Regions from separate parts of the Mesorhizobium sp. WSM3873 genome, predicted to be linked through region 4. Evidence: riboswitches for the same ligand, from Rfam matches in the RefSeq annotation. Region 4 holds a riboswitch; each other region holds the start of a gene.

Region 1 (5,452 bases), on a different contig from region 4:
GACGCCGAGACCGGCGCCAAGATGGCCGCCGGTGTGCGACACCGCGTCGATCAGCTCCGCGCGCAGTTCGGTCGCCAGCTGCGGCAGCTCGCTTTCATCAAGCGCCCGCAAATCCGCGGGGATGCGGACTTTGTCGAGGAGCGGCGTGTCAGGCTTCGGGTTCACTTTGGGACGGCCTGTCAACTTAACCTTGGGTTAACCTTCAAATATGCGCTTTGCTATGCGCGAGATAGGCTGACGGCGCGCCAATGTAAATGCGTGTCAGTGACGCGCCTGGCGCAGGATGTCCATCCTGCGCTAACCTTCCGGCAGCGGAATGAATTCTTCCTCATCGCCTGGAACGATATCGAAGCGGCCCGTCTTCCATTCTTCCTTGGCCTGCTCGATGCGTTCTTTCGAGGACGAAACGAAATTCCACCAGATATAACGTTTGGAGCCCAGCGACGCTCCGCCGAACAGCATGAAATGCGCGCCGCGCTCGGACGACACGACGATTTCCTCGCCCGGTTTGAACACCAAAAGCCGCTGGGCCGGGAAACGGTCGCCGGCAATCGAAACCTCGCCCTCCAGCGTGTAGATGGCGCGTTCCTCGGCGTCGCCGGGGATTTTGACGCTGGCGCCCGCCGCCAGCCGCAGATCGGCATAGAGCGTTTCCGAGGCGGGCGCGACGGGCGAGCGCAGCCCGGAAAATTCGCCGATGACGACGCGGCCGCTAACGCCCTCGGCATCGATTTCGGGCAGTTGGACGACCGACGTGTTCGCGAACACCGGGGCGATTTCTTCCTTGCTGTCCGGCAGCGCCAGCCAGGTCTGCAGGCCGGAAATCGACATCGGCGCGCCGCGCAATTCCTCGGGCGTGCGCTCGGAATGAACGATGCCGCGGCCGGCGGTCATCAAATTCACGTCGCCCGGCGCGATCACCATTTCGGTGCCGAGCGAGTCGCGATGCCTGATCTTGCCGTCGAACAGATAGGTGACGGTGGACAGCCCGATATGCGGATGCGGGCGCACGTCGATCGCGTGGCCGGCACGCAGGATGGCCGGGCCCATGCGGTCGAAGAAGATGAACGGACCGACCAGCCTGCGTTTCGCCGTCGGCAAGGCGCGGCGAACCTCGAAGCCGCCAATGTCCTTGGCGTTGGGAATGACCATCAACTCGATCTGGTCGCAGGCGAAGGCGTCGCCGGCCTCGGGATCGTTGCCCGGAAAGAAGCTCATGACCGGCGTCAGGCGAAGCGGAGCGCGGATCGGGCCTTCGCCTTGGCGGCCTCTTCCTCGCGGTTGCGCGGATGCTGGGTGGTTTCGAGGCTGTCAAGCAGCTCGCGCGCGGCGGCGGCGATCGCCTCGACGGCGTGGTTGAAGGCATGCTCGTTGCGCTTGGACGGCTTGGTCGCGCCGCTCAGCTTGCGCACGAACTGCAGCGCCGCGTCATGGACCTCGTCGTCGGTCGCCGGCGGATCGAAGTTGAACAGGGTCTTGATGTTTCGGCACATGCTTTAACTCCTTACCTGCTTTCTGCCCGAACCGGTCTGACATTGTGCACCGAGGTGTGTTGAGATTCAGGTCAGACCGAGCGGAAAATGGCAGGTTCCGAGTGCCGGAGCGGAGCGTACTTGAAAGCATCTGAGCACCGGAACCGCAGGAAGCCGCCGTTTGCAGGCCGGCCTCACCTGAATCTCAATATACCTCACTCGGCGTCGAGCGGCTCCGTTCCAATCGGCTTGCCGTCGCGCGAAAGCCTGATCTTCTCGACCTTGTCCTCGGCGGCCTTGAGCAAGCGGTCGCAATGAGCCTTCAGCGCCTCGCCGCGCTCGTAGATCTTGATCGACTGGTCGAGCGGAACGTCGCCGCGCTCCAGATCATCGACGATCTTCTCCAGCGCGTCGAGCGCCTGTTCGAAGCTCATCGCCTTGACGTCTTGGTTAGCTTCATCAGCCATCATTCATCCCTTCATCAGCCGCCCGACATGGGCGGCGACCGAAAATGCCAATCCTTGCAGATCGTAACCGCCCTCCAGCAGGCTGACGAGCCGGTTGCCGCTGTGGCGCCCGGCGCGCTCCATCAGCTGGCCGGTCGCCCAGTCGAAATCATCCTCGGTCAGGTTGATCGCGGCCAGCGGATCGCGATGGTGCGCATCGAAACCGGCGGAAATGATGATCAGATCCGGCTGGAAGGCGTCGATCGACGGCAGCACGCGCGACAGGAAGGCGTCGCGGAACGTGTCGCTGCCGGTGCTCGGCGCAAGCGGCGCGTTGACGATGTTGCCGGCGCCGGTCTCGCTCTTGGCACCGGTGCCCGGATAAAGCGGCATCTGGTGGGTCGAGCAATAGAGCACCGACGGATCGTCCCAGAAAATGTCCTGCGTGCCGTTGCCGTGATGCACATCCCAATCGACGATGGCGACGCGCTCGGCCAGATGCTTCTCCTGCGCATAACGGGCGGCGATCGCCGCGGTGTTGAACAGGCAAAAGCCCATCGCGGTCGCTTTTTCGGCGTGATGGCCGGGCGGACGCGCGGCAACGAAGACATTGGCGGCACGGCCCTCGAACACATCGTCGACTGCGGCGTTGGCCGCGCCGATCGCCGTCACCGCCGCCTGCCAGCTTTTCGGGCTGGCGCTGGTGTCGGCATCGATCGAGACGATCCCCGTCTCGGGAATCGCAGCGCGGACACGGCCGACGAAATCCTCCGGATGCGCGTAAAGGATCGTCGCCTCGTCGCCTTCCGGCGCCTCGACGCGGTCGAGGGCCGAAAAAGCCTCGTCGTCGAGCACGCGCTCGATGGCGCGCAAACGGTCGGGCCGCTCGGGGTGGCCGGGCGGCGTGAGGTGTTCCAGGAATACCGGATGAGTGTAAAGACGAGTGGTCATGGCGCCTAATCTAGGCACCTGTCGCACGGATAGCCATGTTTCAGCGCCGAATGATTGGGGAAATCGCGCCCAATCGTGTCGCTGGCGGCATTGGCCCGGCTTCGGCTTCGCGATAAGGTCGCGTCGCTGCCTGGTGCCCGCAACGCGGGAGAATCGGGAACACGGTTGAAATCCGTGGCGTGCCCAACGCTGTGAGGGGGACCGCGCCGGCAAACGCCACTGTCCCAGACGGGAAGGCGCCGGATGCGGGTCGATCCCGAGCCAGAAGACCGGCCCGGCAGACATGGTCATCCGCATGGTCAGGCGGAGGACTGCTTATCGCAAGGGGACAAGCGATGCAGGCACGAACAGCCGCCGCCGGCGGCGATGACTTTGACCAATTGGCGCGCGACGCCGTCTACCGAGCCATGTTCACCCGGCGCGACGTGCGCAGCCATTTCCTTGCCGACGATCTCGACGACAGCGTTTTGGCGCGGCTGCTCACCGCGGCACACCACGCGCCGTCGGTCGGCTACATGCAGCCCTGGAACTTCATCGTCATCCGGGACGCCACAAGGCGGCGGCAGGTGCGCGACCTGTTTTTGGCCGCGCGCGAACAGGAACTGCCGGCGATCGAGGTGGAGCGGCGGGCGCTCTACCGCAAGCTGAAGCTCGAGGGCATCTGCGAAAGCGCGCTCAACCTCTGCATCACCTGCGACCGCCAGCGCTCGAAGAACTCGCCGCTCGGGCGCTGGCACAATCCGGAGATGGACCTCTACAGCACCGTCTGCGCGGTGCAGAATTTCTGGCTCGCGGCGCGGGCGGAAGGCGTCGGGGTCGGCTGGGTGAGCATCATCGAGCCCGAAGCACTGAAGCGACTGCTGTCGATCCCCGAGCACGTCACGCCGATCGCCTATCTCTGCGTCGGCCGCGTCTCGGAATTCGCGCCGAGGCCCGACCTCGAAGCGCATGGCTGGGGCAAGCGCCTGCCGCTGCCCGAGCTGGTGATGAGCGAGACCTTTTGCGGCGCCGGCGAGGCGCCGCTCAAATCGGCGATCGCTCGCCTTGGTTCCCGTGAAGGGGCGAAGCCGTGATCAGGCGGCCTTCGTGGCCGGGGCTGCTGCTCAAGCGGTCCTTGGCGAATCCCAGCGCGAGCCGCCGAAGGGGCTGAGCGCCTTGTCGCGCAATTCCCTGAACTTGGACGAGGCTTCGGCCAGGCGCCGGTCCCATTCCGGATTGGGGACCTGGCCCTCGATGGTGGCGAAGTAGACCTGCATCAGCGAAGCGATGGCGAAGGGCTCGATGAAAGCCGCCTTGAAGGCCCAGGCGAAGACGATGGCCAACACGAAGGCCCAGCCGGCAAGCTGGCCCGGCATGGCCCAGAGGATCGCGGCGGCGGGCGCCAGCATCAAAAGGAAAATGACGAAGGAAACGCCCCACATGATCACCGCCAGCCAGACGGCGTTCTTGACCATCAACTTGCCGTTCTGCGCGTAGAGCACGACGCCTTGCCTGGCGGTCTCGAAAGGCGAGTTGGAATTGGTGCGGATGTTGTAGCCGAGGATGATCTCGTCGACATAGGTCAGCGACAGGCGGATGACGGTATTGATGAAGCTCACCAGACCGCTTAAGCCTGGAATGGGTAGGAACGCAGCAACGCCGCCGATCAGCCCTGTGATGGCGCGGATGGCGCCTTTCACCAGCTGGTCGACGACGAAAAGGATGTTGGCCTCGGCGAAGCGCTTCGTCACCACTTCGCGCGCATAGGCGATCTGGCCCTGGCCGTCGGGAACGTCCTGCCCGTCGATCAGATGGACCATGACGGCGATATGGCCTGCCTTGAGCACATAGAGAATGTATTCGCGGATCCAGTAGACGGCGATCGAGACCACGCCGAAGCCGACCACCCCACCCCACAAGGCAAAGGACATCGGCCCGTCCGGATCGGTCGAGATGTGGCCGACGCCGTAACCGACGCTGGCGCCGGTGCCGGTCGCTGTTATGTAGGCCACCGTGATGCCGAAATAGACGATGATGCGAAAGACGATGAACGGCCACGTCCGCATCATGATGGACACCGACCGGCCGATGCTGAAGTCCCACATGGCCCCGACCCTCCGCCTCAGAGAATTGGCGGGAGAGGATGCGCTCGCTCCTGCCAAAGTCAATGTCGGAGGGATTTTGAGCGGGGGACAATTGTCTGAGGCAGCGCGGACCCGAGTGATTGCCCGCAACGCCGCGACCGGATGCTATTTGGTTTTCAGGCCTTCCAGCAGCTGCTTGAACGCCGCCACAACCTTCTTCGACGTCGCTTCCGGATCCTTGGCATTGGCGATGCGCTGCGAGGCCTGGCTACTGGCGCCGTTGATGAGCCGCGCTGCGGTCTCGGGATCGAGATCGGGAACGACGACGCCCTCCTCCTGCAGCTTTGACAGGTGATCGGTCATTGAAGCCGTGCAGGCGCTGGCGTTGGGCCACTGAGCCGGATCGCCGAGCACGGCCGGGCCGTCCCTGAACATGATGCGCTGGATTTCCGGCTCAAGCGCCATCTCGATATAGGTGGTGCATTCGTCGACGAAATGCTGCCAGCGAGTAGGCGCCCGC
Region 2 (5,452 bases), on a different contig from region 4:
GTTGCGCTTGGGCCTGATATGACCACCGACCAACGCTATTGGAATCGACGTCAAAAAGAGGAGCCAACAACTGGTCGCCTGAAAAGCTGAGAAGTAGGTGACCCAGCCATGCTCATTGTGTCGGTAGATTAACCCTGTCGCGGGATCGGGAAAATGAGGGGCGGCTGATTCCCAAACTTGAATCAGGACAAAGAAGCAGACAAAAGCCGTGAACCCATATCCGGCAAGAAAGCCGCCGAGGACATTGAGTACTGCTTTGCGTTCAAATTTGGCGAACATAGTTCGTTCAACGCTTTAGAACAAAGCCCATCTTATAGTTGGGATTACTTGAAAGCTTAGTCAACGATGAGGATCCAATTTGAATGGCAGCGATGCATCTCGCGCTTTCCTCGTCTCGCCAGATCACCCCTCTGATGCGCCTCTGATGCTAAACTACCGGCGGCCTGAGCATCCTCATCATCCCACTACCACCAGACCCTAGCGCGACCACCTGATCGACCCAATCTGGATCGGCGGCCGCTGGGTGAAGGGCGAGGTGCTTGGCGAGGAGGACCAAGCGGAAGAGGCTGGAGGTGAATACCGAGCCGACGCTGGGGGCTTGGAAGGCACTCAATGGGCGGTGCCCTCCTTCGCCCCACATCACACCCTCCCGCCTTTTTTCAGAACTTCGGCGGCATCAAAAGCGCCTTGCGCGCCTGGTTCATTGGCATGAAACATTATGACCGTGACACCGATATCAGCCGTCGGAGCATACATGGGCGTGCTAATGGTTGTTCCACTGTAAGTACCGTAAGCCGTGCTGCCCATTACCGTTGCATTTGCGCTACCGAACGTATTGCTGGACATACCGACAAACCTGGAGCCGGAGGCAGTTGAAGCTTGCTCAAACCGAAAGTGCGTATAGCCGCGAGACAGAGTTGCCTCAGCCGCCTTCTTCATTGTGATCGCGCCGGCAGACCCAGTGAAAAGAGCTCCGCTAGCGTGAGTATCCAACCGTACTACGTTTGGAGCCAGCGGCATCTCTGATGTAGTTGCGCAGCCAGCTAGAGCCAGCGCGGCAATTAAAGCAACAGCCCGATACATTGTGTCCCGCCTCCCAAGGTTCGGCGAGTAGAGCACATATTTGCTGGCTATGCGAGCGCGCAGTAGGCGGCCATCCACAGCTGTGGAATGGAAATGTTCTCTTTTGCTTGGGTGACTAAGAAAAAGGCCGCAGCTTGTTCTTCACACAGCACTATCTTCTTTCCGCCGCCTCTTGCCAGGAAGATGCATAACGATAGCCTTACATTAGCGCGATGTAATGGTGTAGAAACCTTCCGCTTGGCCTACTTGTGGTCAATCGGGCCAACGATAGCGTCATCCCGCCTCGCAGCGCCTGCCGCAATCCTTTCGTCACGATGGCGTGAGGGGCCTCTGGCCGTCGGAGTTGTCGATTGACTGGCCAACCGCGGTGTGGCGAATTCGCGCTGATGGTTCCCTTCGGGGATCAAAAGGGAACGCGGTGCGGAGAAATCCAAAGCCGTGGCTGCCCCCGCAACTGTAAGCGGCATGCCGTTTTCACGATGCCACTGGCTGCATGGGCCGGGAAGGCGAAAGCGGCGGCAATCCGCGAGCCAGGAGACCTGCCATCATGGACGTCAAAGCAGAACATCGGACGGGGTGATCCGGTGTGCGCGCCTGGCCGGACGGCGGGGCGAGTTCCCTGCGATGACAGGCAACGTCAAAGGCAGAACCATGCTGATCCAACTATCGAAAATGCTGAACAAAAGCGCGCCCGACCTGAAGGCCAGACTGATAACAATCTACGGCGCGCTCGCCATTCTCAACGTCGGGGCGTGGCTGTGGGCTTTCGTCGCCTTCCAGGACAAGCCGACATTGCTTGGCGTCGCTCTCGTCATTTATGGCCTCGGCTTGCGCCATGCCGTCGATGCCGACCACATAGCGGCCATCGACAATGTCACGCGCAAGCTGATGCAGAACGGCAAACGGCCGGTCTCCGTCGGTTTCTTTTTCGCACTCGGCCATTCGACGATCGTCGTCATCGTCGCTGCGGCTATCGCGGCGGCAACGTCCCTGCTCGGCCGTTTCCAAAGCCTTCAGGAGATTGGCGGCACGATCAGTACCGGCGTTTCCGCACTCTTCCTGCTCGCCATCGCGGCGATGAACATCGTCATCTTCTTCTCGATCTACAGAAGCTATCGGCGGGTGCGGGCCGGTGGGGCGTTTGTCGAGGAGGATCTGGACCTGCTGCTCAACAATCGCGGCTTCCTGGCCCGCGTCTTCCGCCCGATGTTCCGGCTGGTGTCGCGCAGCTGGCACATGTTCCCACTTGGTTTCCTCTTCGGCCTTGGTTTCGACACCGCGACCGAAGTCGCCATGTTCGGCGTGTCCGCGGCACAAGCGGCCAAGGGCGTGCCGTTCGAAGCCATTCTGGTCTTCCCGGTGCTTTTCGCGGCCGGCATGTCACTGGTCGACACGACCGATGGTGTGATGATGCTCGGCGCCTATGAGTGGGCCTTCGTCAAGCCGATCCGCAAACTGTACTACAACATGACGATCACCCTGGTGTCGGTCCTTGTCGCAGTGCTGATCGGCGGCATCGAGGCGCTCGGCCTGATCGGTGACAAGCTCGGTCTGTCGGGCGGCTTCTGGAACGGCGTCGGCACGCTCAACGACAATTTCAACAATCTGGGCTTCGCCATTATCGGCATCTTCATCGCCGCCTGGGCGATCTCCTACGTCGTCTACAAGGCCAAGGGGCTGGACGATGTGGAGATCGGATCCGCAGCAAAGAATTCATAAGCCGCCGGCCGCGGCTGGCTGCAGCAGGCCAGCCGCATCTCTCTGCCATCAGATCCCGGCGGCTGCCAGCCTGCCTCCTTAAAGCGCCTCGGCAACAGGAAGCCGATGACGGCAAAGGCGACGATCGCCAGCTCTGTCAGCGGTGCCCGGCTTGACATTTTTGTTCCCATTTTGTTCACTGTTGGCCAGACAGCAACAGGAGATCGCCGGCCCGTGCGCACGCGCTTCAAAGGCATGCTGAGGACCCGTAGCCCAAGCCTTTGGAAGTTTGATGGAATTCTGCGCTTGGATAAGCCAGGGGTTAAGGCCTGGGATAAGCCCCATAATCCATAAGCCAGAATCCAGAGTCCAAATATCCAGAGTCCAGAACAGAAAAGCTGGCGCTTTTCTGTTCTAAAAAAGTGGGGAAGGGGAAAGCAAAAATGGGAGCAGCGCAAGCCATTCGGCGTACGGCGCTACGGCGAGGGCTCGGCGGCGCCAGCGAGCTTCCGACGTGGCGGCGAGCCGCCCTGTTCGGTCTCCCAGGATGAAACCGGCGTCACGTCAGCCCGCCGATCTGCTCATCGCCGTCCAGCTCCGCCCCGCGGGCGACAACCACGTTGGGGAGCGGCGCCGAGAGCGTCCAGCGAACGAGGCCGGGCAGCCGTTCCATGGAGGCGCTGCCGGAGAGGCTGGTGGGGACGACGCGTTGGAGAACGACGCTGCCGAAGCCTTTGTGCGGCTTGGCATCCGCGGCCGCGGCAGGTTCGGAAAAATGTTCCTCCCAGACCAGCTCGAAGTCGCTGCCTTCGGGGGCCGGGGCTACCCGCCAGTCCATTCGCACGGTTCCGGCGTCGCCGGCCAGGGCGCCGTATTTCGTCGCGTTGGTGCCCAGCTCATGCAGCGCCATGCCGATGTTCTGCACCGCGTTCAGCCGCAGCGTCACGTCCGGCCCGGATGGCGAGATGCGCTCTTCGTGTCCGAACGGCCGCAGATGTTCGCGCACAAGGTCGGCCATGCCCGCGCCGCGCCAGTCGTTCAGCACCAAAAGGTCGTGCGAGCGCGACAGCGCCATGATGCGTTCGCGGATCTGGTGTTCGAACGCGCGCGGGTCGGTCGCGCGCTTGCTCGTCTCGCGGATCATGGAAAGGATCACCGCGTACTGGTTTTTGACGCGGTGGTTCACCTCGCGCATCAAGAGTTGGATCTGCTGTTCGCTCGCCCGTTTCTCGGTGATGTCGGCGGCCATGCCGAACCATTCCAGGATGCTGCCGGTGTCATCGACGATCGGGATTGCCCGTGAGGTGGTCCAGCCGGCGGACCCGTCGGCGCGCCGCACCCTGTGCTCGAGCTCGAACACGCCGCGCTCCATGATGGCGCGCTCGATCGCCGCCTGGATGCTCGCCTGGTCTTCCGGGAACAGGTATTCGTCGCGCCAGCGGATCGCCGGCCCCTGGGCGCTCGACAGGAAGCCGCGGCCGTCCAGCTCATGCATTTCCTGCCAGTCCGGGCTCATCCGGTAAACCACGTCGGAGCTGGCATTGACCAGCGCGCGAAACCGCTGCTCGCTTTCGCGCACCTTTGCTGCCGCCAGCACCCGGGCCGTGGTCTCCGAAACGATGCAGAGCACGGCTTCAACCGTGCCGTCCTGCGCCCGCACCGCGGAATAGGAGATGTCGAAATAGACCGTCTTGCCGACCAGGCCGGATCGTTCGATATAGAAAGGCCGGTCCCTGGCCGAGAAGGTTTCGCCGGTTTCGAGAACTCCGCGCAGCAGCGGCTCGAGGTCGGTCCAGAGTTCGGACCAGTTTTCCTCGGCGGGACGGCCGAGCGCGCGCGGATGCTTGTCGCCGATGGTCGGCGCGTAGGCGTCATTGTAGAGCGCGACAAACTCCGGCCCGCAGAAAAGCACGATCTGGGCTTCGGCCGCGAGCATCAGGTCGACCGTCGTCCTCAGGCTGAGCGTCCATGTCTCGATCGGCCCGAGCGGGCTTTCCGACCAGGGATATTCACGAATGAATCGCGCCATCTCGCCGTTTCCGCGAGGCCACGATTCATGGAAGAGCCCGTCAGCCATAGGCGCATTAACGCGCGACGCCGTTTATGTATCCGTCTCCGTCACGCAAAATTTTAGCCATCGTGAATAGACGCCAGGCTGCCGGTCCGCCGGAGGAATATTTCGGGCGCAGTTTCGTTAGTTCCTCATACGATGCCGTTTGAGGCAAAGTGCATATGTCCCGCAATCACGCATTGAAGCCGCCAGAGCGGCCGGCTCTGGCCCAACGGAGGTACCAGAGATGAAAACGGCTGTTTCGACCTCTCTTTCGAGACGAAGCGTCGTCGCCGTGCTGGCGGCGGCCGCGTCGACCGCCATGTTGCCCGCCGGCGATGCGCTGGCGCAGACCAAGCAGACCGCGCCGGACAAGAGTCTATACGATCGGCTGGGGGGCGTGTTCGTCATCGCAGCCGTGGTCGATCACTTCAGCGACGCCGTCGTGAAAAACCCCATCGTCGGCAAGAAGTCCAAGAACCCGCAACTGCGCAAATGGCACACCAAGAACCTCGAACGGCTGCCGGGCCTCAAGTTCATGCGTACGCTGTGGGTGTGCGATGTTTCCGGCGGCCCCTTCAAGTTCGTGGCCACCGAGCCGGGCGCGACGCCGCTCGGCCT
Region 3 (5,452 bases), on a different contig from region 4:
TCCGCGATTTGCCTGAGAAGCAGGCGATCGCCGCGGTAGCTGTTCGTCCCGAAGCTCGGGGGGTAAAGGTTGTCGCATACGCCCTGCCCCCAGACTTCCCTCCAGCTGGCGTTTCCCCGTATCGGACGCAGCGACCCCGAATTCGCTACCAGCCGTATGGTTGAGGTCCTATAAGGAACCCGCAGGTGCGAAGTACAAACCGGGGCCTGCCGACATACAACTCCGCTGCTTTTGAGAGGAATCCGGTATTGCCCCTGTGCCTGCCGATGATCCGTCACTTGAAGTCCCCTGACCTGTTTGGCGCCATCGATCGCCTGCCAGCGCTCGGCACGCCGGCTAGCGAGCAGATATTCGAGGTCCTCAACCCATCGAGCGGCGAAGTGCTGGCAGAACTTCCCGATATGAGCGTGGAGGAGACACGCGCTGCGGTAGACAAGGCCTACGTAGCGCAGGCCGGATGGGCGGCTCTGACCGCCCGAGAACGCAGCGACGTTCTGTGGCGATGGCATGAGCTGATCATCGACCACGCCGGTGATCTAGCCTCCATACTCACTGCAGAGATGGGCAAGCCGTTTGCCGAAGCCAAGTCGGAGGTTTCGCATGCGGCCGCGTATCTGCAATGGTACGCCGAAGAAGCCAACCGCATCTATGGCGAGACGATCCCCGCACCATCGATTGACCGTCGCATGATGGTGATCAAGCAGCCGATCGGTGTCGTCGGCACGATTACGCCATGGAATTTCCCAGCGTCGATGGTGGCGCGCAAGATCTCGCCGGCCCTGGCGGCGGGCTGCGCGATTGTGCTCAAACCCGCTGAACAGACGCCGCTCGTGGCGGGCGCAATGTTCGCCCTCGCGCAACAAGCCGGCTTTCCCGACGGCGTCATCAACCTGGTCTATGCGTCCGAAGGTGACGCCGTAGGACGCGAACTCTGCTCCAATCCCAAGGTGCGAAAGATCAGCTTTACGGGCTCGACCGAGGTTGGCCGGCTGCTCATGCGCCAGTGCTCGGACCAGATCAAGAAGGTCAGCCTCGAGCTCGGCGGCAATGCCCCTTTCATTGTCTTTGATGACGCCGATATCGACGCTGCGGTTGACGGCGCGATCCAGGCGAAATTCCGCAACGCCGGCCAGACTTGCGTTTCAGCGAACCGTCTTTACGTCCAATCGAGCGTTCACGATGAGTTCGTCGAGAAGTTCGTGGAGAAAGTCCGGCACTTATCGGTTGGCGACGGCTTCGCTGCTGGAGTGGACATCGGACCGCTCATCGACAGGCATGCTTTGGCCAAGATCGAGTCGCACATCGCAGATGCCGTTGCCAAGGGTGGGATTATTCGATGCGGGGCCGAACGCATCGGCAAGGATGGCACCTTCTTCAAGCCCACAGTGCTCACCGAAATTTCCAGCAGCATGGCTGTTGCGCAAGAGGAGACTTTCGGGCCGCTGGCGCCGATCATTCGCTTCGAAGGTGCGGATCAGGTTGTGCGTGAGGCCAACGACACGATCTACGGCCTCGCCGCCTATTTCTATGCCTCGAACCTCAAGCGTGTCTGGCGCGTTGCCGAAGCATTGGAATACGGCATGGTTGGCATCAACACGGGGCGTATGTCTTCGGAAGCGGCGCCCTTTGGCGGCATGAAGCAGTCGGGCATCGGGCGGGAGGGTTCCCGCCACGGGCTCGAAGACTACCTCGAAATGAAATATCTCTGCATGGGCGGCATCTGATCTCTAACTGGATGGACACTCGAGCGGCGCAGACACAACCAAAGGGATGATCGAGCGCTTGGCAACCTGTTGCGGATGGCTTCGGGCCGTTTCCGTGCCCCCCGGCGCCTTAAGTATGCATCTAGACGCCCGGCTACGTTGAGTCCCTCTAAAGCGAGGAGGCAAGGTGCCACCAGCGGACGGTAGGTTGCTCACTTATCCAAGCGCGGTACGTCTCCCCAGGCCAGTGTCTGCTGCAACTAAGAAGGCGATTGTGCATCAGGTGCGCTGAGACGGCGAATGTAGCCAACCCGACGGTGAAGGGCGTCCGCACGGCGAATTGGCGCCACCGAAACGTTTACGCCGCAACCTCCTTATTGCCGCACGGCTAACTGAGCCCCCTTCGCGCATCGCTCTGAATCGGTACAGTCGCCGGCATTCTCGCCTGGAGAAGATTCAGTGACACAAGACGTGCCCAGGCCGTGCATGCACGAAAGACATTGAGGGTTGAGATCCAATGATTACAGCGCATCTGCTCGACATGGACGGGGTCCTGGTCCGGGGCGGCCAACCGATTTCTGGCTCGGTCGGCTATGTCGCCGGGCTAGTCGCCAAGGGTGAGCCGTTTCAGATCTTCACCAATAACTCGCGGTTCACACCAGAAGATCATGCCGAGCGTCTAAGAGCGGTTGGCTTCGCCGTGCAGCCAGAGCACATCTACACATCGGCGCTCGCCACCGCGCGGTTCATGGCACTGCAAAAGCACGGATCAACCGCCTATGTCATCGGCGACCACGGTCTGGTCGAGGCCCTGCGGCAGGCAGGCTGCCGAATAACGGAGTTTGCCCCCGAATTCGTGGTCCTCGGAGACACCACTTCGTACCATTACGAGCAGATCGCAACAGGCGCCGAGCTTGTGGCGAAAGGCGCGCGTTTTCTCGCCACCAATCCGGATGCGACTGGCCCGACCGAGCGGGGCTCCCATCCGGCGTGCGGGGCTGTCGCGGCACTAATCGAGAAGGCCACCGGCCGTCAGCCCTATTTCGTCGGGAAGCCGAACCCGTTCATGATGCGCGGCGCGCTCGACCGGCTGGGAGTACGAGCTGTCGATACCATCATGGTCGGGGACCGCATGGATACCGACGTGCTCGCAGGGCTGGAATCGGGTCTGAGAACAGCCCTTGTGCTTACTGGGGTGACCAAACTGGCTGACATAGAGCGGTTTCCATTCAGACCGGACTACGTGGTCGAGTGCCTTGCCGATCTGGACCAGATCATAGTGAACCAATAAGCCGAACGCACCCCTACACGAAGACCGACGCTCCTCTACGTTCCGCATGCCGCCGTCAACCTGGGCAATGATCGGGAGGAACAGCCGGCCCGCATCCAGAAAAGAAGTGACAAGCGTGACAACTTAGTCGAAGTACACCCATGTAGGGCAAGCAAGTTCATTGCGAGCTTCACTGCTTTGGTTCTGGCGTGCCAGCGATCGCACCGGAGTTGATCCGGTGATTACCGGGTCGCCCGTTGTCGGATCTCGACGATGTCCGCGATGTGACATAACGCTTCCAGAGCGATTGCATTGTTCCGAGACGATTTTTCCCAGTTGCCACGACAGATGCAGTCCTGTGTGCAAGAGCACTGCGACGTCGCCGACCCGAGAAGGCCCACCTGATGATCACGCCGTTCCAACAATGCCGGCGCCGCCTCCAACTGAGCGCCGATCAGACGGAAGCCATCGCGCTTTCATTTCTCTGGTTGTCCCGGAAATGACTAATTCGAGTTTCGGGCCAACTGTGAATGCACCCGACGATGACCCCATCCTTGGCTTGAAGATGTGGGAGGCGAACGGGCACTTGGACGGCCGGTCAGTCGGCAAGCACCTGAAGCACTTCGGTGGAGCGCAGTTCGAGCGCGACGGGCGGCGCTGACCGCGATTTTCGACCGACCCGACGTCGTATGCGGCTTTGGGCGAAAGAGACCGATCAGCGCAAGGCATTCGCATAATCACATAAACATCTCGTTATATGGTATTGACAAGGAGCGAAGCGGCTGTGATTGTGCGCATGTCATGGTTCTCCGTGCGGCACTGCCGTAGCGGAGCTAAGAGGGAAGCCGGTGCGATGCCGGCGCTGCCCCCGCAACTGTTAGCGGCGAGCCAAGCCCATTGATGTCACTGAGGCGAACGGCCTCGGGAAGACGGGCAGAGGCTTTGACCCGCGAGCCAGGAGACCTGCCACGACGAACAACGTCCACGGGCGGGGGTCTGGTGGTCGCGGTAGCTCGGCTTCGTGCCGCCTATTCGCGGGTTCCTTTTCCCCCGCCCCAACCATCGGGGTATGGCATGACTGTCTCTCAACGAATTCCTGTAGCAACGCTCGGCGTGCCGCGTATCGGTCGACGGCGGGAACTGAAATTCGCGCTTGAAAACTACTGGTCCGGAAAATCTCCTGCTGCCGACCTGCTCGCGACGGAGAAGACGCTGCGTGCCGCTAGCTGGAGGGAGCAGCACGATCGCGGCGTGTCGAAAATCCCGTCCAACGATTTCTCGCTTTATGACCATGTGCTCGACACAGTCGCCATGGTCGGCGCCGTGCCGGCACGATACGCCTGGACTGACGGCGAGGTCCCACTCGATAACTATTTCGCCATGGCGCGCGGCAATCAAGGTCAGGCCGCGGATTGTGGACATGCCGGTGACGAGCCTGCGGCCAATGGGCATGGCCTTGCCGCGATGGAAATGACCAAATGGTTCGACACCAACTATCACTACATTGTGCCGGAACTCACGGACGATCAGAGCTTTGCGCTCTCGTCGGCGAAACCGGTCGATCATTTCCTCGAGGCCAAGGCGCTCGGCATCCACACTCGCCCGGTCCTGCTTGGACCAGTTACCTTTCTCAAGTTGGCGAAGTCACCTGAGGAAGGTTTCAACCCTATTGCGCTCCTGCCACGGCTGCTGCCCGTCTACGAGGAGCTCCTGCAGAGGCTGAAGCTCGCGGGAGCCGATTGGGTGCAGATCGATGAGCCGGCGCTCGTGCTCGATCTGATTCCCAACGAACGAGATGCGCTCCAATTCGCCTACTCCCGGCTGTCGAAAGCAGCACCCGAGTTGAAGATCATGGTCGCTACCTATTTCGGATCGCTGGGAGACAATCTCGAGACCGCAATTTCTCTGCCCGTGGCGGGACTGCACGTGGATCTCGTGCGCGCTCCAGGGCAGTTGGAGGCCGTCGGCCGGCTCGCGCAGAAGGAACTTGTGCTCTCGCTCGGGCTGATCGACGGCCGCAACGTCTGGCGCGCGAACCTGCCTGCCATATTTGACCGCATCAAGCCGATCGTCGCGGGTTGGCCGCTGGAGCGGGTGGAGATTGCTCCGTCCTGCTCGATGCTGCATGTGCCGATCGACCTGGACATGGAGACGGCACTCGATGCGGATGTGAGGTCGTGGCTCGCCTTCGCAGCGCAAAAGACCGACGAGCTGGTCGTGCTCGCCCGTGCCCTGGCCGAAGGCCGGGACGCAGTCGCCGCCGAACTGGAGGCGTCGGCTGAGGCTGCCGCCGTTCGCTCGACATCCGCGAAGGTGCATGATCCGCTCGTCGAAGGCAGGCTCGCCAGCATCAAGGTCGGCATGACGCGCCGGAAGAGCGCATTTGCCGTCCGCTCCAAGCTACAGGCCGACGCGTTTGACTTGCCCTCTTTCCCCACCACGACGATCGGCTCCTTCCCGCAAACAGCCGAGATTCGCA
Region 4 (5,452 bases):
GACCATGGCTTTCGCCTATTTCGCCATGGCGGCGATGCTTTTCTTGGCCGGCGGCGTCGGCGCCGCCGCGCCGCTGCTCACCGCCGCCTTCCTGCTCGGCGGCGCCTTGTTCACCATCGCGCTCGACGCGCTGGGCTCGACCGCCTTCATGCGCTCGGTGCGTTCCTATGAACGAGCGCAGATGGCGGCTGTCTACCGAACCTATCTCGATTTTTCCGAGCTGACGCCGCCGCTGGTCTATTCGGTGGTGCTGACCTTCTTCGGTCTTGGCTCGGTGTTCGTCACGCTCGGCCTGTTGGCCGCCTTCTGTGGATTCTTCACCTGGCGCTATCTGCCGAAGTCGTTTTGATCGGCTGCAACGCCGCATGGCGCCCACGCACCCACTCGTGGAAGCGGCGCAAATCGTACTCCTCGGGCATCAGCACGCCGGCCTGGTGGCGGATCGAGTGCAGGCCCTTCTGGTTGATCTCGCAGATCGCGGCGTCCTCCTCCAGCACCTGCGCGCCGAAGGCGACGATGTTGTCGATATCGGTTTGTGCCAGGGCATCGGGCGCGAACAGCCATTCGGCGGTGAGTTCCGTCTGCTCCGGCCCTAGCGGGGCGAGACGCACCGTGCGGACATAGTCGACATGGCCGACGACGAACATCGAGGGCAGCGAGGTAGCGTAGGTCTGGCCGGCGGCTCGCTCGGCCGGCGTCAGCCCAGCAAAGACCGGTCCATGGACGCGTCCGTCGCGCGACCAGGTCTCGGCGCCGGCGCGCAGGCCGCCGGAAAACTCCGGCGCATCATTATCCGCATAGCGCGCCCATTCCGGATCGTCATGCCTCGCCATCAGGCCGCGGCCATAGATCGGCACCAGCCGCGACAGGTCCTTATGGACGCCAGGGCAATGCAGGCATTCGTTGAAGTTCTCCCAGAAGATTTTCCAGTTGCAGTTCATCACCTTGGTGAGCCGGTGCCCGGGGACGAGCGTCTCCAGCGGCCAATTCGAAAGATCGCGGGAGGCGGAGTCGAAGGAGGCTTCCGCCGAGCCATCGGATCCTCTGCGAGATTGATGAAGACGAGGCCGCGCCACACTGACAGCGCCACCCGGTAGAGCGGATAATTGTCCTTGTTGAAGCCTTCGGGCAGCGATTTCGATGGGATACGGACGAGATCGCCGCGCAGCGAATAGGTCCAGGCGTGGTAGGGGCAGGTGAGCAGCCTTGCCTTCAGCCGCCCTTCGCTTTCCTGGCAGAGCTGCGAGCCGCGATGCCGGCAGGTGTTGTGGAAGGCGCGCAAGCTCCCGGTCTCGTCGCGCAGCACGACGACCTCCTGCGAGCCGATACGCGCGGTTCGAAAGGCAAGAGGTTCCGCGAGATCGGCTTCGCGGCAAACCATGAGCCAGCTCCGATACCAGATCGCTTCGAGATCGAGCCGGTAAGCGTCGGCTTCCCGATAGGCGCTTGCAGGCAATGTCGGCTCGAGGCTGGTGAGGCCATTGTAGCGGCTGTGTTCGCTAGGATTTGGCTGCATGAGCGGCTCCCCTTGGCTGATGACAGCCGACACCCGGGCAGGACCGTTGTCAATTGCGCGGCCATTGTCGCTTCCGGGTGCTGCCCTTAAGGTCACTTCGTAATCGCCTGCGGTTCCGCCGGCTGCCCAGGATTGCAAGCATGCCTGCAAGAACGATGTCGCTGACCGTGGAACTGGTCGCCCGCTGTTTTCGCGCGGTCGATGACCCGGGGCCCGACCCGGATGCCGAGCATCTCGTGGACAGCGACTATGAAGCCATGCTGGATGCATTCGAGGCCGAGCTACCTGCAACCGAGCCTCTCTGGCTGTTCGGCTACGGCTCGCTGATCTGGAAGCCCGAGATTGAGCATGTCGAGGAGCGCGTCGCCGTGGCACGCGGCTGGCATCGCTCCTTCTGCATGAAGATGACGCGCTGGCGCGGCACCAAGCAAAGCCCCGGCCTGATGATGGCGCTGGATCGTGGCGGCCAATGCAAGGGCGTTGCTTTCCGCCTGAACGGTGGTGACCGCCGGCAGGCCTTGGACAGGCTTTTTCGCCGCGAGATGACGCTGAAGCCGACCAGCTACCGACCTCGCCTGCTGCAACTCGCAACCGACAAGGGACCGTTGAGAGCGCTTGCCTTCGTTATCAATCGCAAAGGCACGACCTATGCCGGCCCACTCAACGAAGACGAGGTGGTCGACAGGCTGGCGACCTCGTGCGGCCACTGGGGTTCAGGCGCCGACTATCTCTACAACACCGTGAAGAACCTCGAACAGCGCGGTATTCACGACCGCCATTTGTGGCGATTGCAGCAGCTCGTCGCCGAGCGGATCGCCGGATCTTAGTCCGAAACCGGTGCCGCAATCACGCTGCGGCGTGACGGAATTTGGTTTGCCGGTCGCGACGATTCTGCCTATAGTCGATGGCGTCGTCGGTTCCGTTTTTGGAGCCAAGAGGGAATGCGGTGAGGGTGGAGTCTTTGCCCTAAGCCGTGGCTGCCCCCGCAACTGTGTGCGGTAGTCCTCTCCATAGACCACTGAGGTTTGTCCTCGGGAAGGTGGGGAAGGGTGCGAATCCGCGAGCCAGGAGACCTGCCGGCGACAGGAAAGTTGACTTCGATGCCCTCGGGTGGAGGGCGAAAGGACAAGACATGAATACCGCTTCCGTCGCCCTCGGCGCCTCCGTCTCCTCGCAGTCGCGCATCATGCAGCTGGCTCTCGCCGCGCTGCTCGGCATTTTCGTCGTCGGTTTTGTCGGCTTCTCGCACATCGATGCGGTCCACAACGCTGCCCACGACTATCGTCACTCGATGGCTTTTCCCTGCCACTGACGAAGGCCCGATATCATGAATCTGTTTCGCAACGTCGTGTTCGTCGCGGCGATCGCAGGGCTCGTGGCGGGCATCGCGCTTGCCTGCATGCAGGCCTATGCGACCGTGCCGCTGATCCTCAAAGCGGAAGTCTATGAAAAGGCGGGCGGCGGTCATCACCACGACCATGCCGCCAACACTGGAACTGGCACTGCCATGAGCTCGGCCGAACCGGCGGGCAATGCGATGAGCAGCGCCGCTCCTGCGTCGACGGAAGCGGCGGCTCCGACCGAGGACGAGGGCTGGGCTCCGGCCGACGGCTTCGAGCGCTTCGCCTTCAACGTTGTCGCAAACATCGTCACCGGCATCGGCTTCGCACTGATCCTGGTCGCGGTGTCGGAATTCGCCGGTGGCATCGGCAGCTGGCGCCAGGGCGTGTTCTGGGGCCTTGCCGGTTTTGCGGTTTTCACGATCGCGCCCGGCCTCGGCCTGCCGCCGGAACTGCCGGCCATGCCGGCGGCGGAACTTCTGCCACGCCAGATCTGGTGGATTTCGACGGTGGCCGCAACCGCGGTCGGCCTTGGATTGATCGCCTTTCGCAAGTCGCTGCCCTTGGCAATTCTGGCGGTCGTGCTGATCGTCGCTCCGCACGTAGTCGGCGCGCCGCAGCCCGTCAGCTTCGAGACGGCGATTCCCGAGGGGCTGCACCATCAGTTCGTGGTGGCGGTGACCCTCACCGATCTGGTCTTCTGGCTGGTGCTCGGTGCGGCCGTCGGTGTGGTGCGCGGGCGCTTCACCGGTACATCGACCAGCCTGCGCGACAGCTTTGCCTGATCGCGCGGACGGCCATCTGACCTTCATCATCGGCGGTGCGCGCTCCGGCAAGAGCGCGCATGCCGAGTGCCTGGTGGCGGCAAGCCCGTCGCCTTGGGCCTATATCGCCACCGCGCAGGCCTATGACGAGGAGATGCGCGAGCGCATCGCGCTGCATCGCTCGCGCCGCGGCAAAGGCTGGGTCACCGTCGATGCGCCGCTCGACCTGGTCCGCGCGCTCGACGCCTTGCCCGATCACCAGCCGGTGCTTATCGATTGCCTGACATTGTGGCTGAGCAATCATATGCTGGCGGACCACGATATCGAGGCCGAGTGCCGGCGGCTCTCGGATGTGCTTTCGCAGCCGCGCGGACCGTGGTTTGTGGTCTCTAACGAAGTCGGGCTCGGCATCGTGCCGGACAATGCGCTGGCGCGCCGGTTCCGCGACGCCGCCGGGCGGCTCAACCAGCAGGTCGCGGCTGTCGCCGACAGCGTGCTGATGATGGTGGCGGGGCTGCCGCTCAAGGTGAAGTGACATGGGCGAGATCAAAGACACGATCATCGACGACAAGGATGCCGAACGCCATCGAGCCAAGATGGCCAAGCGCAAGGCGGTGCAGGATGCCGAGGTGGCCGGCAAGACGATCGAGAAGGGACTGCTGATCGTCAATACGGGGCCGGGCAAGGGCAAGACCACGGCTGCGTTCGGCCTGGCGCTGAGGATGCTCGGCTACGGCAAGCGCGTCGGCGTCGTCCAGTTCATCAAAGGCAAATGGCACACGGGCGAGAAGGATGCCTTCGCCGCCTTTGGCGATCGCGTCGTCTGGCACGCGATGGGCGAGGGCTTCACCTGGGAGACGCAGGACCTGAAGCGCGACATTGCCGCCGCCGAGGCTGCCTGGGCGAGGGCGCTCGAGCTGATTGCCGACCCGTCAATCAGCCTCGTGGTCCTCGACGAGCTCAACATCGCTCTGCGCTACGACTATCTCGAGCTGGAAAAGGTGGTCGCGGCGCTGAAGGCGCGTCGCGAGGGCTTGCATGTCGTCGTCACCGGCCGCAATGCCAAGCCGTTGCTTGTGGAGGCCGCCGATCTCGTCACCGAGATGGGGCTGACCAAGCACCATTTCGCGGCCGGCGTGAAGGCGCAGCAGGGGATTGAATTCTGAGGCGCCTTAGCCGCCGATCAAAATGGTCAGGTAGATCACCGTCGCCGACAGAATCGCGAACAGGCCGATCAGCAGCCCGTCGGCGACGCGATAGAGTTCCAGCGCCTGCCTTATGTCGGTGCTTTCGGCCTCGCGCCTGCCGCCTTCGCCCATGAAGGCATCCTCGACGACTTCGCCGCCATAACTGCGCGGTCCGGCCAGGGCGAGCCCCAGCGCGCCGGCCATGGCGGCTTCCGGCCAGCCGGCATTGGGCGAACGGTGCTTCTTCGCGTCACGCCGCATGACCTGCCAGGCGTTGCGGGGGTCGGCGCCCTTGACGATGAAGGCCGCCAGCACAATCAGCAGGCCGGTGAGCCGCGATGCCGGCAGGTTGACCAGGTCGTCGAAGCGAGCGGCCGCTCGGCCGAAGGCCTCGTATTTCGGTGTGCGGTGGCCGATCATCGAATCAGCAGTGTTGGCGGCCTTGTAGGCAGCACCCCCGGCCAAACCACCGACACCGGTCCATATGGCGGGCGCGACGATCCCGTCGGAGAAATTCTCGGCCAGGCTTTCGATCGCGGCGCGGGCAACGCCCGCCCTGTCGAGCTTGTCCGGATCGCGGCCGACGATGCGCGAAACGGCGATGCGGCCGAGCGTGAGGCCGCCGGTCTCCAGCGCATCGGCGAC

What was found. Region 4 has a riboswitch for cobalamin ahead of A9K71_RS19710 (CbtB domain-containing protein). Riboswitches for the same ligand answer to the same signal wherever they lie in the genome.
Region 1: another riboswitch for cobalamin. It lies ahead of bluB (5,6-dimethylbenzimidazole synthase); the one in region 4 lies ahead of A9K71_RS19710 (CbtB domain-containing protein).
Region 2: another riboswitch for cobalamin. It lies ahead of A9K71_RS15430 (HoxN/HupN/NixA family nickel/cobalt transporter); the one in region 4 lies ahead of A9K71_RS19710 (CbtB domain-containing protein).
Region 3: another riboswitch for cobalamin. It lies ahead of metE (5-methyltetrahydropteroyltriglutamate--homocysteine S-methyltransferase); the one in region 4 lies ahead of A9K71_RS19710 (CbtB domain-containing protein).

The regions. Positions count from the first base shown of each region.
Region 1 covers NZ_LYTM01000023.1:314,134-319,585, forward strand. Annotated here, with positions in the region: gene dxs (1-deoxy-D-xylulose-5-phosphate synthase) at 1-165, opposite strand, end outside; gene A9K71_RS17160 (pirin family protein) at 298-1,218, opposite strand; gene A9K71_RS17165 (DUF2277 domain-containing protein) at 1,227-1,493, opposite strand; gene A9K71_RS17170 (exodeoxyribonuclease VII small subunit) at 1,688-1,939, opposite strand; gene A9K71_RS17175 (histone deacetylase family protein) at 1,943-2,869, opposite strand; cobalamin riboswitch at 2,984-3,162, shown strand; gene bluB (5,6-dimethylbenzimidazole synthase) at 3,205-3,942, shown strand; gene A9K71_RS17185 (hypothetical protein) at 3,973-4,953, opposite strand; gene A9K71_RS17190 (TetR/AcrR family transcriptional regulator) at 5,098-5,452, opposite strand, start outside.
Region 2 covers NZ_LYTM01000021.1:29,102-34,553, forward strand. Annotated here, with positions in the region: gene A9K71_RS31550 (hypothetical protein) at 1-279, opposite strand, end outside; gene A9K71_RS15425 (hypothetical protein) at 640-939, opposite strand; cobalamin riboswitch at 1,454-1,645, shown strand; gene A9K71_RS15430 (HoxN/HupN/NixA family nickel/cobalt transporter) at 1,735-2,802, shown strand; gene A9K71_RS15435 (HWE histidine kinase domain-containing protein) at 3,341-4,810, opposite strand; gene A9K71_RS15440 (group 1 truncated hemoglobin) at 5,127-5,452, shown strand, end outside.
Region 3 covers NZ_LYTM01000014.1:5,953-11,404, reverse strand. Annotated here, with positions in the region: gene A9K71_RS12250 (NAD-dependent succinate-semialdehyde dehydrogenase) at 249-1,724, shown strand; gene A9K71_RS12245 (HAD-IIA family hydrolase) at 2,221-2,994, shown strand; cobalamin riboswitch at 3,759-3,959, shown strand; gene metE (5-methyltetrahydropteroyltriglutamate--homocysteine S-methyltransferase) at 4,048-5,452, shown strand, end outside.
Region 4 covers NZ_LYTM01000034.1:3,237-8,688, forward strand. Annotated here, with positions in the region: gene A9K71_RS19695 (MFS transporter) at 1-349, shown strand, start outside; gene A9K71_RS32680 (SRPBCC family protein) at 318-941, opposite strand; gene A9K71_RS32685 (aromatic ring-hydroxylating dioxygenase subunit alpha) at 941-1,516, opposite strand; gene A9K71_RS19705 (gamma-glutamylcyclotransferase) at 1,657-2,343, shown strand; cobalamin riboswitch at 2,414-2,612, shown strand; gene A9K71_RS19710 (CbtB domain-containing protein) at 2,649-2,828, shown strand; gene A9K71_RS19715 (CbtA family protein) at 2,844-3,641, shown strand; gene cobU (bifunctional adenosylcobinamide kinase/adenosylcobinamide-phosphate guanylyltransferase) at 3,634-4,155, shown strand; gene cobO (cob(I)yrinic acid a,c-diamide adenosyltransferase) at 4,157-4,786, shown strand; gene cbiB (adenosylcobinamide-phosphate synthase CbiB) at 4,793-5,452, opposite strand, start outside.